3 regions of the Streptomyces sp. NPDC053431 genome follow, and region 3 is predicted to be linked to each of the others. Evidence: riboswitches for the same ligand, from Rfam matches in the RefSeq annotation. Region 3 holds a riboswitch; each other region holds the start of a gene.
What was found. Region 3 has a riboswitch for cobalamin ahead of ACIGXE_RS05640 (cobalamin biosynthesis protein). Riboswitches for the same ligand answer to the same signal wherever they lie in the genome.
Positions count from the first base shown of each region.

Region 1: linked by a shared signal. The riboswitch ahead of ACIGXE_RS18495 (ribonucleoside-diphosphate reductase subunit alpha) and the one ahead of ACIGXE_RS05640 (cobalamin biosynthesis protein) in region 3 are both predicted to bind cobalamin.
Region 2: linked by a shared signal. The riboswitch ahead of ACIGXE_RS00505 (ABC transporter substrate-binding protein) and the one ahead of ACIGXE_RS05640 (cobalamin biosynthesis protein) in region 3 are both predicted to bind cobalamin.

Region 1 covers NZ_JBITXX010000007.1:37,106-42,518, reverse strand. The annotation lists gene def (peptide deformylase) at 1-265, shown strand, start outside; gene ACIGXE_RS18500 (ribonucleotide-diphosphate reductase subunit beta) at 335-1,351, opposite strand; gene ACIGXE_RS18495 (ribonucleoside-diphosphate reductase subunit alpha) at 1,351-3,702, opposite strand; cobalamin riboswitch at 3,830-4,000, opposite strand; gene ACIGXE_RS18490 (GNAT family N-acetyltransferase) at 4,011-4,529, opposite strand; gene mctP (monocarboxylate uptake permease MctP) at 4,655-5,413, opposite strand, start outside.
Region 2 covers NZ_JBITXX010000001.1:128,294-133,706, forward strand. The annotation lists gene ACIGXE_RS00495 (amino acid permease) at 1-1,361, shown strand, start outside; gene ACIGXE_RS00500 (Mov34/MPN/PAD-1 family protein) at 1,438-1,863, shown strand; cobalamin riboswitch at 1,865-2,006, shown strand; gene ACIGXE_RS00505 (ABC transporter substrate-binding protein) at 2,049-3,017, shown strand; gene ACIGXE_RS00510 (FecCD family ABC transporter permease) at 3,014-4,033, shown strand; gene ACIGXE_RS00515 (ABC transporter ATP-binding protein) at 4,030-4,827, shown strand; gene ACIGXE_RS00520 (putative leader peptide) at 4,872-4,988, shown strand; gene ACIGXE_RS00525 (MoaD/ThiS family protein) at 5,083-5,361, shown strand; gene ACIGXE_RS00530 (PLP-dependent cysteine synthase family protein) at 5,376-5,413, shown strand, end outside.
Region 3 covers NZ_JBITXX010000001.1:1,266,447-1,271,859, reverse strand. The annotation lists gene ACIGXE_RS05650 (anion permease) at 1-1,263, shown strand, start outside; gene ACIGXE_RS05645 (hypothetical protein) at 1,280-1,501, shown strand; cobalamin riboswitch at 1,640-1,761, shown strand; gene ACIGXE_RS05640 (cobalamin biosynthesis protein) at 1,793-2,770, shown strand; gene ACIGXE_RS05635 (cobyric acid synthase) at 2,767-4,275, shown strand; gene ACIGXE_RS05630 (putative cobaltochelatase) at 4,334-5,413, shown strand, end outside.

The DNA.
Region 1 (5,413 bases), on a different contig from region 3:
CGACTCCAACGAGGGCTGCCTCTCGGTCCCGACCGCGTACGCCTCGCTGGCCCGCCCGGACTACGCCGAGGTGCACGGCCAGGACTCGAAGGGCAACCCGATCAAGGTGCGTGGCACGGGCTACTTCGCCCGCTGCCTCCAGCACGAGACGGACCACCTGTACGGCTTCCTGTACATCGACAAGCTCTCCAAGCGCGACCGCAAGGACGCCCTGAAGCAGATGGCCGAGGGCACCCCGCGCTACCCGGTCGTCGCGAACGACTGACCTTCCCGCAGGCACGCCGAAGGGCCCTGCTCCCCCCCGTGGAGCGGGGCCCTTCGGCATGGGGGCCTTTTAGAAGTCCTCGCCCAGGTCCACCGAGCCCTCGACCGCCACCTGGTAGGCGGACGGGCGGCGCTCGAAGAAGTTGGTGAGCTCCTGGACGCCCTGGAGCTCCATGAACGCGAACGGGTTCTCCGAGCCGTACACCGGGGCGAAGCCCAGGCGGGTCAGGCGCTGGTCGGCGACGCACTGGAGGTACTCGCGCATCGACTCGGTGTTCATGCCCGGCAGGCCGTCGCCGCACAGGTCGCGGCCGAACTGCAGCTCCGCCTCGACGGCCTCCCGCAGCATCGCGGTGACCTGCGCCTGGAGCTCGTCGTCGAAGAGCTCCGGCTCCTCCTTGCGGACGGTGTCCACGACCTCGAAGGCGAAGTTCATGTGCATCGTCTCGTCACGGAACACCCAGTTGGTGCCCGTCGCGAGGCCGTGCAGCAGGCCGCGGGACCGGAACCAGTACACGTAGGCGAAGGCGCCGTAGAAGAACAGGCCCTCGATGCACGCGGCGAAGCAGATCAGGTTGAGCAGGAAGCGCCGGCGGTCGGCCTGCGTCTCCAGCCGCTCGATCTTCTCCACCGAGTCCATCCACTTGAAGCAGAACTGCGCCTTCTCGCGGATGGAGGGGATGTTCTCGACGGCGGCGAACGCGGCGGCGCGGTCGTCCGGGTCGGGCAGGTAGGTGTCGAGCAGCGTCAGATAGAACTGGACGTGCACGGCCTCCTCGAAGAGCTGGCGCGACAGGTACAGGCGCGCCTCCGGGGAGTTGATGTGCTTGTACAGCGTCAGGACCAGGTTGTTCGCCACGATCGAGTCGCCGGTCGCGAAGAAGGCGACCAGGCGACCGATCATGTGCTGCTCGCCCGGGGTGAGCTTGGCGAGGTCGGCGACGTCCGAGTGGAGGTCGACCTCCTCCACGGTCCAGGTGTTCTTGATCGCGTCCCGGTAGCGCTCGTAGAAGTCCGGGTAGCGCATCGGACGGAGGGTCAGTTCGAAGCCCGGGTCCAGCAGGTTCTTTTCGGTGGACGTGGTCATTACTGGCAGGCCTCGCAGGACTCGGGGTTCTCAAGGGAGCAGGCGACGGCGTCGGCGTCGGGCGTCGCCTGCTGGACGGGGATGGTGCTGGCCTGGGCGGCGCGGGCGATCCGGGTCGCCGGGCGCGAGCGCAGGTAGTACGTGGTCTTCAGGCCCTGCTTCCAGGCGTACGCGTACATCGACGACAGCTTGCCGATGGTCGGCGTCTCCATGAACAGGTTCAGCGACTGCGACTGGTCCAGGAACGGGGTGCGGGCCGCCGCCATGTCGATCAGACCGCGCTGCGGGATCTCCCAGGCCGTGCGGTACAGCTCGCGCACCTCGGCCGGCACCCAGCCGAAGCCGGCCACCGAGCCGTTGGCGTCGCGCAGCGCCTCGCGGGTCTGCGCGTCCCACACGCCGAGCCGCTTGAGCTCGTCCACCAGGTACGAGTTGACCTGGAGGAACTCGCCGGACAGCGTCTCGCGCTTGAACAGGTTGGAGACCTGCGGCTCGATGCACTCGTAGACACCCGCGATCGAGGCGATCGTCGCGGTCGGCGCGATGGCCAGCAGCAGGCTGTTGCGCATGCCGACGGCGGCGATCCGCTCGCGCAGCGCGGCCCAGCGCTCGGGCCAGTTCAGCTCGACGTCGTAGTGGTCCGGGTGCAGCACGCCACGGGCGGTACGGGTCTGCTCCCAGGCCGGCAGCGGGCCGCTGCGCTCGGCGAGGTCGGCGGAGGCCTCGTACGCGGCGAGCATGATCCGCTCGGCGATCCGGGTGGAGAGCGCCCGGGCCTCGGCCGAGTCGAAGGGCAGCTTCAGCTTGAAGAAGACGTCCTGGAGGCCCATCGCACCCAGACCCACCGGGCGCCAGCGGGCGTTGGAGCGGCCCGCCTGCTCGGTCGGGTAGAAGTTGATGTCGACGACCCGGTCGAGGAAGGTGACGGCGGTGCGGACGGTCTCGTCGAGCCGCTCCCAGTCCAGGTCCGCACCGGCGACGAACGCGCCCAGGTTGACCGAGCCGAGGTTGCAGACCGCCGTCTCGCCGTCGTCGGTGACCTCGATGATCTCGGTGCAGAGGTTCGAGGAGTGGACGACCGTGCCGGGCTCGGCGGTCTGGTTGGCGGTGCGGTTGGAGGCGTCCTTGAAGGTCATCCAGCCGTTGCCGGTCTGCGCGAGGGTGCGCATCATCCGGCCGTACAGGTCGCGGGCCGGCATGGTCTTCCTGGCCAGGCCCTTGGCCTCGGCGGCGCGGTAGGCGGCGTCGAACTCCTCGCCGTACAGGTCGACCAGCTCGGGCACGTCGGCCGGGGAGAACAGCGACCACTCGGCGTCCGCGTTGACCCGGCGCATGAACTCGTCCGGGATCCAGTGCGCCAGGTTGAGGTTGTGGGTGCGGCGGGCGTCCTCGCCGGTGTTGTCGCGGAGCTCCAGGAACTCCTCGATGTCCGCGTGCCAGGTCTCCAGGTAGACCGCGGCGGCGCCCTTGCGGCGGCCGCCCTGGTTCACGGCGGCGACGGAGGCGTCGAGCGTCTTCAGGAACGGGACGATGCCGTTGGAGTGCCCGTTGGTGCCGCGGATCAGCGAACCGCGGGCGCGGATCCGGGAGTAGGACAGGCCGATCCCGCCGGCGTGCTTCGACAGCCGCGCGACCTGGTGGTAGCGGTCGTAGATGGAGTCCAGCTCGTCCTGCGGGGAGTCCAGCAGGTAGCAGGACGACATCTGCGGGTGGCGGGTGCCGGAGTTGAAGAGGGTGGGGGAGGACGGCAGGTAGTCGAGCCGGCTCATCAGCCCGTACAGCGCCGCCACTTCGTCCAGCGCGCGGGCCGAGTCGTCCTCGGCGAGGCCGGAGGCGACGCGGAGCATGAAGTGCTGCGGGGTCTCGATCACCTTGCGGGTGATCGGGTGGCGCAGCAGGTAGCGCGAGTAGAGGGTGCGCAGGCCGAAGTAGCCGAAGCGGTCGTCGGCCGCGGCGTCGATCGTGGCGTCCAGCCGGGCGGCGTGCCGGGCCACGAAGTCGGCGGTCCGGTCGGCGATCAGGCCCTCGCGGTGGCCGACGGCGACGGAGGCGGAGAAGGAGACCGCGCCCTGGCCGGCCGCCTCCTCGGCGATGGTGAGCGTCAGGAGCCGGGCGGCGAGCCGGGAGTAGGCGGGGTCCTCGGCGATCAGGCCGGCGGCGGCCTCGGTGGCCAGTTCGCGCAGCTCCGCCTCGTCCGAGCCGGGGTGCCGGCCGCGCAGGGCGGCGGCGGCGACCTTGCCGGGGTCGGTGTCCGGCAGATCGGCGGTGAGATCGGTCAGGGTCCGCAGGAGTACGGTCCCGGGGCCGTCGTTCTCGATCGCTGCGGCCGGATCGGCGGGCGCGATGGTCACGTGGGGGCTCTCCCTCGCTCGGCTCGGGGCCAGGACGGGAGGCGGGAACGGGCGGCCGTACGCAGGGCGGCGCCGCGTCCACCGGCCCACTCCGCGAGGCCCGGACGTCTGTGGCACCCGGAACGGACGGACCGGGCGCACTGTCGGCAGGTCCTCGGACTCGCACGTGCGCGAAACGCGCAAAAGCACACCGTTGCGGGACAGTTCCGGATTTCCACCGGATTCCCCTGCGGCGACAGCGAGGATGAGCATACATGTGGGGGGCGCCCGTCGCGGCACCCCCCACATGTTGTGTGTCGTTTGCGTTGCTACAACTCCAGCGCGTAGCAGAGCAGGACGAATTCGGGGCGTTCGGGGATGGGGGCCCAGTCCCGTTCCGGGACTCGCCGGAAGCCCAGGCGCTCGTATATGCGGTGCGCCGTGCGCATGTCGGTCTGGGTGGACAGGACGATCCGCGCACAGCCCGGGACGGCCCGCGCCCGTTCGACGCAGGCCCGGACGAGCGCCTCGCCGACGCCGCGGCCGCGGGCGGCGCGGTCGACGGCCAGCATCCGGATCTCGGTCTCGCCGGGCTTGGCGCGCTCGCCCATCACCCCGGGGGCCGGGACGAAGGTGACGCCGCCCAGGACGGTGCCGGCGTCGTCGTCGGTGGCCACCGCCACGAGCACGTCGGCCACCTCGGCCCGCCCGGCCACGTTCCGCAGATGGCCCAGGTACCAGTCGTCCCGGCCGCGGACCAGGAACCCGTCGTCGAGGTAGGCCTGGCTGGTGATCTCGCCGAGGGTCTCGTGCTCCTCCGGGCGTACGTCTCTGATCATGAAGTCCATGCCCCGCAGTCTCCCGCGAGGCGCCTCCCGCGCGCACGCCGGTCTTCCCGGACTTCGCGCGTCCGCAACACCCGGACGCCGGGACCCCCGCAGGGGCCCCGGCGTCCGGTGGGAGGTGCGGAGGATCAGTGCCCGGTGCCGACCTTCGGCAGCTCGGTGACGACACCCGCGTCGCCCGCGTCGGCCGTGTAGTCCTCGGGGGAGGTCTCGTCGACGCCGTCCGGCGTGCCGACGGCCCGCAGGACGAGGGTCAGCACGACCGTGACGAGGACGTTGAGCACGAAGGCGGTGAGACCGATGTAGCCGATCTCGCCGATGCCCGGGATCTCGGCCGCGGAGCCGCCGAAGTGCTTCTGGGTGGGGCTCGCGACCCCGTACGCGGCGGCCGTGCCGTAGACCATGCCGACGGCCCAGCCCGCGAGCAGCGCCCAGCGGTGCATCCAGCGGGTGAACAGACCGCCGACGAGGGCCGGGAAGGTCTGCAGGATCCAGATCCCGCCGAGCAGCTGGAAGTTGATGGCGACGGTCTTGTCCATGGTGAGGACGAAGACGAGGGCGCCGACCTTCACCAGCAGCGAGACCAGCTTGGAGACCTTGGTCTCCTGCGCCGGGGTCGCGTCGGGCTTCAGGAAGTCCTTGTAGATGTTGCGGGTGAACAGGTTGGCCGCGGCGATCGACATGATCGCGGCGGGCACCAGCGCGCCGATGCCGATCGCGGCGAAGGCCACGCCCGCGAACCAGTCCGGGAACATGTTCTCGAACAGCTGCGGGATGGCGAGCTGGCCGTTCTTGACCTTCACGCCGGCCGCGATGGCCATGAAGCCGAGCAGGGCGAGCAGGCCCAGCATCAGCGAGTAGAGCGGCAGGATCGTGGTGTTGCGGCG
Region 2 (5,413 bases), 1.1 Mb from region 3:
GGGCACTCGGCGCACGTCAGATCCAGATGATCGCGATCGGCGGAGCCATCGGCACCGGCCTCTTCCTGGGCGCGGGCAAGGGCATCTCGATCGCGGGACCCAGCCTGATCCTCGCGTACGCCGTCGCGGGCCTCGTCATCTTCTTCATCATGCGGGCGCTCGGCGAGCTCCTCATGTACCGCCCCGTCTCGGGCTCCTTCTCGGAGTACGCACGGGAGTTCATCGGCCCGTTCGCGGGCTTCGTGACCGGTTGGACGTACTGGCTCTTCTGGGTCGTCACGGGCATCACCGAAGTCACCGCCGCGGCCACCTACATGACGTACTGGTGGGACATCCCGCAGTGGCTGTCCGCCCTCGTCTTCACCGTGATCCTCTACGGCGCCAACCTGATCTCCGTGAAGCTCTTCGGTGAGCTGGAGTTCTGGTTCTCCATGGTCAAGGTCACCGCCATCGTCGGCATGATCCTGATCTGCGCCGGCATCCTCACCCTGGGCTTCTCCGACGCCGGCGACACCGCCTCGGTCACCCACCTGTGGAGCCTCGGCGGCTTCTTCGCCGGCAAGGACGGCATCTTCTCGACCCTGATGACCCTGCAGATGGTCATGTTCGCCTTCCTCGCGGTCGAGCTGGTCGGCGTGACGGCGGGCGAGTCGAAGGACCCGAAGACGGTCCTGCCGAAGGCGATCAACACCGTGCCGTGGCGCATCGCCGTCTTCTACGTCGGCGCGCTGATCATGATCCTGTCGGTCGTCCCGTGGACCGCGTTCAAGCCGGGCGTCAGCCCGTTCGTCGCGGCCTTCGAGAAGATGGGCCTCGGCATCGGCGCCGCCATCGTCAACTTCGTCGTCCTGACGGCGGCCCTGTCCTCCTGCAACTCGGGCATGTACTCCACCGGCCGCATGCTGCGCGACCTCGCGCTCAACGGTCAGGGCCCGAAGGTCTTCACCAAGCTCACGAAGTCCGGCACCCCGCTGGTCGGCACCACCGTCTCGGCCGCGCTCATGACGGTCGGCGTCTGGATCAACTACCAGTGGCCCGGCGAGGCGTTCAACTACGTCGTCTCCTTCGCCACCATCTCCGGCATGTGGGCCTGGATCGTCATCCTGATCTGCCAGATCCGCTACCGGCTCAGGGCCGACCGCGGCGAGCTGCCGCAGTCCTCGTTCAAGGCGCCGGGCGGCATCTGGTTCAGCGTCTTCTCGCTGGCCTTCATCGGGATGGTCGTCGTGACCATGGGCATGGACAAGGACAACCGGGTCGCGCTGTACGGCGCGCCCGTCTGGGGCCTGATCCTCGCCGTCTCCTACCTGGTGCTCAAGGCCCGCAACCCCGAGGGCGCCGCCTTCGCCAAGCGCTCCTGACCAGCACCGTCTCGGCATTCGGGCCGTCTCGTACCACTCCTCGGTACGGGGCGGCCCGTCTGCTTATCCTGTCGGCATGCTGACCATCACCCGAGCCCTGTACGACCAGATCGTGGAACACTCCCGCGCGGACCACCCCGACGAGGCCTGCGGCGTGGTCGCGGGACCGGTCGGCACGGGCCGCCCCGAGCGCTTCATCCCCATGCTGAACGCCGCGCGCTCGCCCACCTTCTACGAGTTCGACTCCGGCGACCTGCTGAAGCTCTACCGGGACATGGACGACCGGGACGAGGAGCCCGTGATCGTCTACCACTCGCACACGGCGACCGAGGCCTACCCGTCCCGTACGGACATCTCCTACGCCAACGAGCCGAACGCCCACTACGTCCTGGTCTCCACCGCCGACACCGACGGCGCGGGCCCCTTCCAGTTCCGCTCGTACACGATCGTCGACGGCGTCGTGACGGAGGAAGAGGTCAAGGTCGTCGAGGCGTACGAGTGACCGTGCGGATGATCATGCGAGACTGAGCGCGACCAACGGGCGGCAGGAACCAGGAAGCCGGTGCGAATCCGGCACGGTCCCGCCACTGTGACCATCCCTCCCGGGGTGGAAGCCAGGAACTGACCTGCCGCCTTCCCACCGCCGATCGGGGACGCGGAGATCCCCGTCAGGAGGATCGTTCCGTCATGCCCTGGCGCCGTACGTCGCTGCTGCCCGCCGTCGCACTGACCGCCCTGCTCGCCGCCTGCGCGGCCCCCGCCGCCCCACCCGCGGCCGCGCCCGCGCCCGGCTTCCCCTACACCGTCACCAACTGCGGCGTGACGACCACCTACCAGGCCCCGCCGCGGCGCGCGGTGACCATGAACCAGCACGTCACCGAGGTCATGCTCGCCCTCGGCCTGGAGAAGTCCCTGGTCGGCACCGCCTACCTGGACGACGCGATCCTCCCCGCCTACCGCGGGGCCTACGACGCCGTCCCCGTGCTCGCGAAGGAGTACCCCTCCAAGGAGGCGCTGCTCGCCGCGAACCCCGACTTCGTCTACGGCGGATACGCCTCCGCCTTCGACCCCACGGCCGGCCGCGGCCGGGCGGACCTGGAGCGCTCCGGCATCGCCACCCGGCTCAACACCGAGTACTGCCCCGGCGGCCGCGGCTCCCTGGCCGACCTCTACCGCGAGGTCGACGAGGTCGGCCGCACCTTCGGCGCCGCCGACCGGGCCGCGGCCTGGGTCGCCACGGCGAAGAACACCGTCGCCGCCGCCGAGAAGACCCTCAGGGGCGTCGCCCCCGTCTCCGTCTTCGTCTACGACAGCGGCGACAAGACCGCGTTCACCGCCGGCGGCAAGGGCATCGGCAACGAGATCATCACCCGGGCCGGCGGCCGCAACGTCTTCGCCGACCTCGACAAGGCCTTCGGCGACGCCACCTGGGAACAGGTCGTCGCCCGCGGGCCCGAGGTCATCGTGATCTACGACTACGGCGCCACCACCGTCGAACAGAAGAAGCGGCGCCTCCTCGACGACCCCGCCCTGCGCGAGGTCCCCGCGATCAAGAACCGCCGCTTCGCCGTCATGCCGCTCTCCGACACGGTCCTCGGCGTCCGGGCCCCCGCCGCCGTCGGCAAGCTCGCCGCCCAGCTGCACCCCGCGCGATGACCCCGGCGAAGCGCTGCCCGGCCGTGGTCGCCGGGCTGCTCGTGGCGCTCGCCGCGGCCGTCGTGGCCTCGCTCGCGCTCGGCTCCGTCCGCGTCCCGCCCGGCCAGGTGCTCGACGCCCTGACCGGGCGGGCCGGGCCCTCCCCGTACCGGACGATCGTGCTCGACGTACGACTGCCCCGGGTGCTGCTCGGCGCGATCGTCGGCGCCGGGCTCGCCGTCGTCGGAGCCGTCCTCCAGGCCCTCGTCCGCAACCGGCTCGCCGACCCCTTCCTCCTCGGGATCTCCTCCGGGGCCTCCGCCGGCGCCGTGTGCGTGCTGGTCCTCGGCGTGGCCGGCGGCGTCTCCACCGGCGTCGCCCTGCCCGCCGGGGCCTTCGCCGGCGCCCTGCTCTCGCTCGTCCTCGTCTACGCCCTCGCCCGGCGCGGCGGCACCCTCACCGGCGCCCGGCTCGTGCTCGCCGGCGTCGCCGTCTCCTACATCCTGTCCGCGCTCACCACCCTGCTCATGGTCGTCGCGGGCCGGCCCGAGCAGTTCCAGGAGGCGCTGTTCTGGTCCCTCGGCGGCCTCGGCAGCGCCCGCTGGGACGGCCTCCTGCTGCCCGCCGCCGTCCTCGCCCTCGGCATCGGCCTGCTGCTCACCCTCGCCCGGCCGCTCGACCTGCTGCTCGTCGGCGAGGAGGGCGCCACCGTCCTCGGCCTGGACACCACCCGCTTCCGCGCCGTCGTCTTCGTCCTCGCCTCCCTGGTCACCGCCGTCATGGTCGCGGCCAGCGGCGCCGTCGGCTTCGTCGGCCTGATGGTCCCGCACGCCGCCCGCACGGCCGTCGGCGCACCGCACCGCCGGCTCCTCCCGGTCGCCGCCCTCGGCGGCGCGCTCGCCCTGGTCCTCGCCGACCTCGCCGCCCGGACCGTCGCCGCGCCCCAGGACATCCCCGTCGGCGTCCTCACCGCGCTCACCGGCGGCCCGTTCTTCCTCTGGCTGATGCGCCGCCGCCCGGAAGGAGTGACGGCATGACCGGACTGCGCGTCCAGGGGATGGCGTACCGGAACCGGCTGCACGCCGCCGACCTCGTGGTGCGTCCCGGCGAGACCGTCGGCCTCGTCGGCCCCAACGGCAGCGGCAAGACCACCCTGCTGCGCTGCGTCTACGGCACCCTCGCGCCCACCGCGGGCCGCGCCCTCCTCGACGGCGCCGACCTGCTCGCGATGGGGCCCCGGGCGCGGGCCCGCCGGGTCGCGACCGTCCCGCAGGAGAGCGCCGCCGAGTTCGAGCTGACCGTCCGCGAGCTCGTGGCCCTCGGCCGCTCCCCGCACAAGCGCTTCTGGCAGGGCGACAGCGCGGCCGACCTGGCCCGGGCGGACGCGGCCCTGGCCCGGGTCGGCATCGCGGACCTCGCCGAGCGCCCGTACCCCGGCCTCTCCGGCGGGGAGCGGCAGCGCGCCCTGGTCGCCCGCGCGCTCGTCCAGGAGCCCGAGCTGCTCGTCCTCGACGAGCCCACCAACCACCTGGACATCCGCTACCAGCTGGAGATCCTCTCGCTCGTGCGTCACTTGGGCACCGCCAACCTCCTCGCCCTGCACGACCTCACGCTCGCCGGGACCTACTGCGACCGCCTCTACGTCCTGGCGGACGGCCGGATCGTCGCCGAGGGGGCGCCCGCCGAGGTGCTCACCGCGGCCCTCCTGCACGAGGTCTACGGGGTGGAAGCCGAGGTCATCCCGCATCCGCGGACCGGTCGCCCGCTCGTCCTCTACCTCGCGGCCCCGGAGGACCGTCCGACAGCCGAACGCGATCTGTCCGTCATGTGAGATCACATTCCGGAACCCGGACCGGGAATCGATACGATGACCGCATGGTTTCCCACGACGTGAGCGAAGAGACGCCGGGCACACCCCTGCTCGTCGCGCGGCTGCACGTCGACCTGTGCCGCCTCGCCAGCGCGATGTGTACGCCGCGCGCTGCGCTCTGAACGACCGGCCCGAGCGCATTCCCAGCACGACCCCCCTCGCGCGGGGGCCAGAGCCGCGCGCCCATTCCGTCCCTTCCGACAGGAGCCCCACGTCATGGCCATCGAGGTCCGCATCCCGACCATCCTCCGCACGTACACCGACGGCGCCAAGGCCGTCGAGGGCAAGGGCGAGACCCTCGCCGAGCTCTTCGCCGACCTGGAGTCCCGTCACGCGGGGATCGAGGCCCGCATCGTCGACGGCGGCAAGCTGCGCCGCTTCGTCAACGTCTACCTGAACGACGAGGACGTGCGCTTCCTCGAGGGCATCGAGACCAAGCTCACCGACGGCGACAACGTCACGATCCTGCCGGCCGTCGCCGGCGGCATGGTCTGAGCGGACCGGTCCCCATGCGTTACGACTCCCCGCTCGCGGCGGTCGGCAACAC
Region 3 (5,413 bases):
GAACACATCACGCTGCTGCTCGCCATTGTGGTCGTGACAGCTCTCGTGTTCGATTTCACGAACGGTTTCCACGACACCGCCAACGCGATGGCCACGACCATCTCGACCGGTGCCCTCAAGCCCAAGACGGCGGTGGCCATGTCCGCCGTGCTGAACCTCGTCGGCGCGTTCCTGTCGGTGGAGGTCGCCAAGACGATCTCCAAGGGACTGGTGAACGAGGAGGGCATCCAGCCCGAAGTCATCCTCGCCGCGCTCGTCGGCGCGATCCTCTGGAACCTGGTGACCTGGCTGGTCGGACTGCCGTCCAGCTCCTCCCACGCCCTGATGGGCGGCCTCATCGGCGCGACCGTCGCCTCGATCGGCGTCAGCGGCGTGAACGGCGACGTCGTCGTGACGAAGGTCCTCCTCCCGGCGGTCGCCGCCCCCGTGGTGGCCGGCGTCGCCTCGATGCTCGGCTCCCGCCTGACGTACCGCCTCGGCCGGAACGCGGACGCCGGGGCGACGGAGAAGGGCTACCGGGCCGGTCAGATCGCCTCCGCCGGTCTCGTCTCCCTCGCCCACGGCACCAACGACGCCCAGAAGACCATGGGCATCATCACGCTCGCCCTGGTCGCCGGCGGCGTCCTCTCCCCGGGCGCCAACCCGCCCGTCTGGGTCATCGTCTCGGCCGGCCTGGCGATCGCGCTCGGCACCTACCTCGGCGGCTGGCGCATCATCCGCACGATGGGCAAGGGGCTCACGGACCTCCAGCCGCAGCAGGGCTTCGCCGCCCAGACCAGCGCGGCCACGACCATCCTGGCCTCCTCCCACCTCGGCTTCTCGCTCTCCACCACCCACGTCGTCTCGGGTGGCGTCATGGGCGCGGGTCTCGGCCGCAAGGGCGGTGTCGTCCGCTGGTCGACCGCCACCCGCATGTTCGTCGCCTGGGGCCTGACCCTGCCGGCCGCCGGTCTGGTCGGCGCGGGCGCCGAGTACGTCGCCCGCCAGGGCGCCTGGGGCGTCTACGTCGTCGCCGCCTTCCTGGTCGCCTCCTGCCTCGGCATCTGGCTCGTCTCGCGCCGCCAGGTCGTCGACCACACCAACGTCAACGACGTCGAGACCGACACCGAGCCCGCGGGTGTCGTCACCACCGCCATCGCGGCCGTCACCCCGCCGCCGGCCGGCTCCGTCGCCGCCGTCGCGGACGCGGACCTGAAGACCACCATCCCCGCCCCGGGCCCGACGGACCCGGCCGCTCCCCCGGCCCCCGCCGCCGCGGTCTAAGGAACTGGAACCAAGCATGAAGATCGACTGGGCAGCTCTCGGCTCCGTCTTCGGAGTCAGCCTCGTGGCGACCGTCGCCCTCGTGGGCCTCTTCACCCTCGGTGTCGTCGGACTCGGCAAGCAGGAGCAGGCCGCGGCCGCCGGCGGCTCCGCCACCCTGGCCCGTACCGGCGCCTACCTCTGCTTCACGCTCTGCGCGGCGGCCGTCGCGTACGGCATCTACCTGATCGTCGTCTGACGCTCGACGGGCCCACCGGCCGGGCGGCCCCTCACCCACGGGTGCGGGACCGCCCGGCCGCCGTGTTTGTGGTGCTTCGCACAGTGACACGACGCAGGTCAAGGGTGAGTTGACGGGTGTTCGCGGGCCGTGGTGGACTTCCGGAGCCATTACGGCGGCAAGCAGAGGAAGTCCGGTGCGAATCCGGCACGGTCCCGCCACTGTGACCGGCCCCGACGGGCCGGGAGTCAGGAACTCTCGCCGCCGGTCACGTCGAGCCAGGGCGCGGACCCTGAGTGAGGACACAGTGCCATGCCCGGCCGCGGCCCCAGACCCTCCCGTGCCCCCGCCGTCTTCGCGTACGGAGCGGCCGCCGGCCTCGCCGTCGACCTGCTCGTGGGCGATCCGCGCCGCGGCCATCCCGTCGCCGCGTTCGGCCGGGCGGCCGGCGCGGTCGAACGCGTCCTGTGGCGCGACGACCGCGGCCGCGGCGCCCTCCACACCGCGGTCTGCGCCGGCGGAACCGTGGCGCTCGGCGCCCTCGCCGCCCGCACCGCGCGCGGCAGCCGCGCCGCCTCCGTCGCCCTGACCGCCGCCTCCGTGTGGGCCGTCGTCGGCGGAACGACCCTGGGGCGCGAGGCCCGCGCGATCGGCGGGGCGCTCGGGGCCGGCGACCTGGAGGCGGCCCGGGCACGGATGCCGCACCTGGTCGGCCGCGACCCGCAGGCGCTCGACGGTCCCGCGATGGCCCGCGCGGTCGTCGAGTCCGTCGCCGAGAACACCTCCGACGCCGTCGTGGGCGCCCTCTTCTGGGGGGCGGTCGCGGGCGTGCCGGGCCTGCTCGGCTTCCGGGCGGTGAACACCCTGGACGCCATGGTCGGCCACCGCTCCCCCCGCTACCGGCGCTTCGGCTGGGCCTCGGCCCGCCTCGACGACCTCGCCGGCTGGCCGGGCGCCCGGCTCACCGCCGTCCTCACCACCGTCGCCGGGGGGAACCCGCGCGGGGCCCTGAAGGCCTGGCGCGAGGACGCCGGGAGGCATCCGAGCCCCAACGCGGGGCCGGTGGAGGCCTCGTTCGCCGGGGCCCTCGGCGTACGGCTCGGCGGCACCCTGTCGTACGGCGGGCGGATCGAGCACCGGCCGGTGCTCAACGGGGCGGGGCGGGCCGTCGACGTGGCCGACATCGACCGGGCGGTCCGGCTGTCCCGCCGGGTGACCTGGCTGACCCTGGCCGCCTGTGTGGGCGGCCGGACCATCGCGCACGCGCTGAGGAAGCGGAGGAACGCATGAGGGGTGGGGGGCTGCTCGTCGCCGGGACCACGTCCGACGCGGGCAAGAGCGTCGTCACGGCCGGCATCTGCCGGTGGCTGGTCCGGCAGGGCCTGAAGGTCGCGCCGTTCAAGGGGCAGAACATGTCCCTCAACTCCTTCGTCACGCGGGACGGCGCGGAGATCGGGCGCGCCCAGGCCATGCAGGCGCAGGCGGCGCGGGTCGAGCCGAGCGCGCTGATGAACCCGGTGCTGCTCAAGCCCGGCAGCGACCGCTCCAGCCAGGTGGTCCTCATGGGCAGGCCGGTCGGCGAGCTCAGCGCCCGCGGCTACCACGGGGGCCGGCAGCAGGAGCTGTTCGAGCCGGTCCTGGCATGCCTGGAGGAGCTGCGGGGCACGTACGACGCCGTGATCTGCGAAGGGGCGGGCAGTCCGGCCGAGATCAACCTGCGGCGCACGGACATCGTGAACATGGGCGTCGCGCGGGCCGCGCGACTGCCCGTGGTCGTGGTCGGCGACATCGACCGGGGCGGGGTGTTCGCCCAGTTCTTCGGGACGACGGCGCTGCTCGCGCCCGAGGACCAGGAGCTCGTCGCGGGCTATCTCGTGAACAAGTTCCGGGGTGACGTGACCCTGCTCGAACCCGGACTCGACATGCTGCACGGCCTCACCGGGCGCCCGACCTTCGGCGTCCTGCCGTACGCGCACGGACTCGGCATCGACGAGGAGGACGGCCTGCGGGTGTCGCTGCGCGGGGCCGTACGCGAGTCGGTCGTGGCGCCGCCGCTGGGCGAGGACGTGCTGCGGGTCGCCGTCTGCGCCGTCCCGCTGATGTCCAACTTCACCGACGTCGACGCGCTCGCCGCCGAACCGGGCGTCGTCGTGCGCTTCGTGGACCGGCCCGAGGAACTCGTCGACGCCGACCTGGTCGTGGTGCCGGGGACGCGCGGCACGGTGAGGGCGCTGGCCTGGCTGCGCGAGCGCGGCCTCGCCGACGCGCTGGTCCGGCGGGCCGCGGAGGGGCGCCCGGTGCTCGGCATCTGCGGCGGCTTCCAGGCCCTCGGCGAGCGCATCGAGGACGAGGTCGAGTCGAAGGCGGGCACCGTCGACGGCCTCGGCCTGCTGCCCGTACGGGTCCGGTTCGCGCCCGAGAAGACCCTGGCCCGACCGGTCGGCGAAGCGCTCGGCGAGCGGGTCGAGGGCTACGAGATCCACCACGGCGTGGCCGAGGTCCTCGGCGGAGACCCCTTCCTCGACGGCTGCCGGGTCGGCGCGGTCTGGGGCACCCACTGGCACGGCTCCCTGGAGAGCGACGCCTTCCGCCGCGCCTTCCTCCGCGAGGTCGCGGCGGCCGCCGGGCGCCGCTTCGTCCCGGCCCCCGACACCGCCTTCGGCGCCCTCCGCGAGGAACAGCTCGACCGCCTCGGCGACCTGATCGAGGAGCACGCCGACACGGACGCGCTGCTCCGCCTGATCGAGAAGGGCGCGCCGACGGGGCTGCCGTTCGTGCCGCCGGGGGCGCCGTGAGCACCCCGCCCGCCGCGCCCGCCCCGATCCCCGTACGACTCGAAGGAGTGACCGCCCGATGAGCACCCGCTACCCGTTCACCGCCGTTGTCGGCATGGACGACCTGCGGCTCGCGCTGCTGCTGAACGCCGTCAGCCCGGCCGTGGGCGGTGTGCTGGTCCGGGGCGAGAAGGGCACCGCCAAGTCCACGGCCGTCCGCGCCCTCGCGGAGCTGCTGCCGGAGGTGGCGGTGGTCGCGGGCTGCCGCTTCAGCTGCGACCCGGCCGCGCCCGACCCGGGCTGCCCGGACGGGCCGCACAGCGAGGGGGCGCGCGAGGCGCGGCCCGCGCGGATGGTGGAGCTGCCGGTCGGCGCGTCCGAGGACCGGCTGGTCGGCGCGCTCGACATCGAGCGGGCGCTCTCGGAAGGCGTGAAGGCCTTCGAGCCGGGGCTGCTCGCCGACGCGCACCGGGGCATCCTGTACGTCGACGAGGTCAACCTGCTGCACGACCACCTCATCGACCTGCTGCTCGACGCCGCCGCCATGGGCTCCTCCTACGTCGAGCGCGAGGGCGTCTCCGTACGGCACGCGGCCCGCTTCCTGCTGGTCGGCACCATGAACCCCGAAGAGGGCGAGCTGCGGCCGCAGTTGCTGGACCGCTTCGGACTGACGGTGGAGGTGGCGGCCTCCCGGGAGCCCGAGCAGCGGGTGGAGGTCGTGCGGCGGCGGCTCGCCTTCGAGGACGACCCGGCCGCGTTCGCCGCGCGCTGGGCCGACGAGGAGGCGGCGCTGCGCGAGCGGATCGTCGCCGCGCGGAAGCTGCTGCCGGCGGTGACGCTCGGGGACGCGGTGCTGCTGCAGATCGCGGCGACCTGCGCCGCGTTCGAGGTCGACGGCATGCGCGCCGACATCGTGATGGCCCGCACGGCGACCGCGCTCGCGGCCTGGGCCGGGCGGACGGAGGTCACCTCCGAGGACGTGCGGCAGGCGGCGCTGCTGGCGCTCCCCCACCGGCGGCGGCGCAACCCCTTCGACGCGCCCGGCCTCGACCAGGACAAGCTCGACGAGACCCTGGAGCGGTTCAAGGGCGACGACGAGCCCTCCCCCGACGACCCGGACCCGCAGGGCCCGGGTGACGGCGGCCCCGGCGGCGGTGGC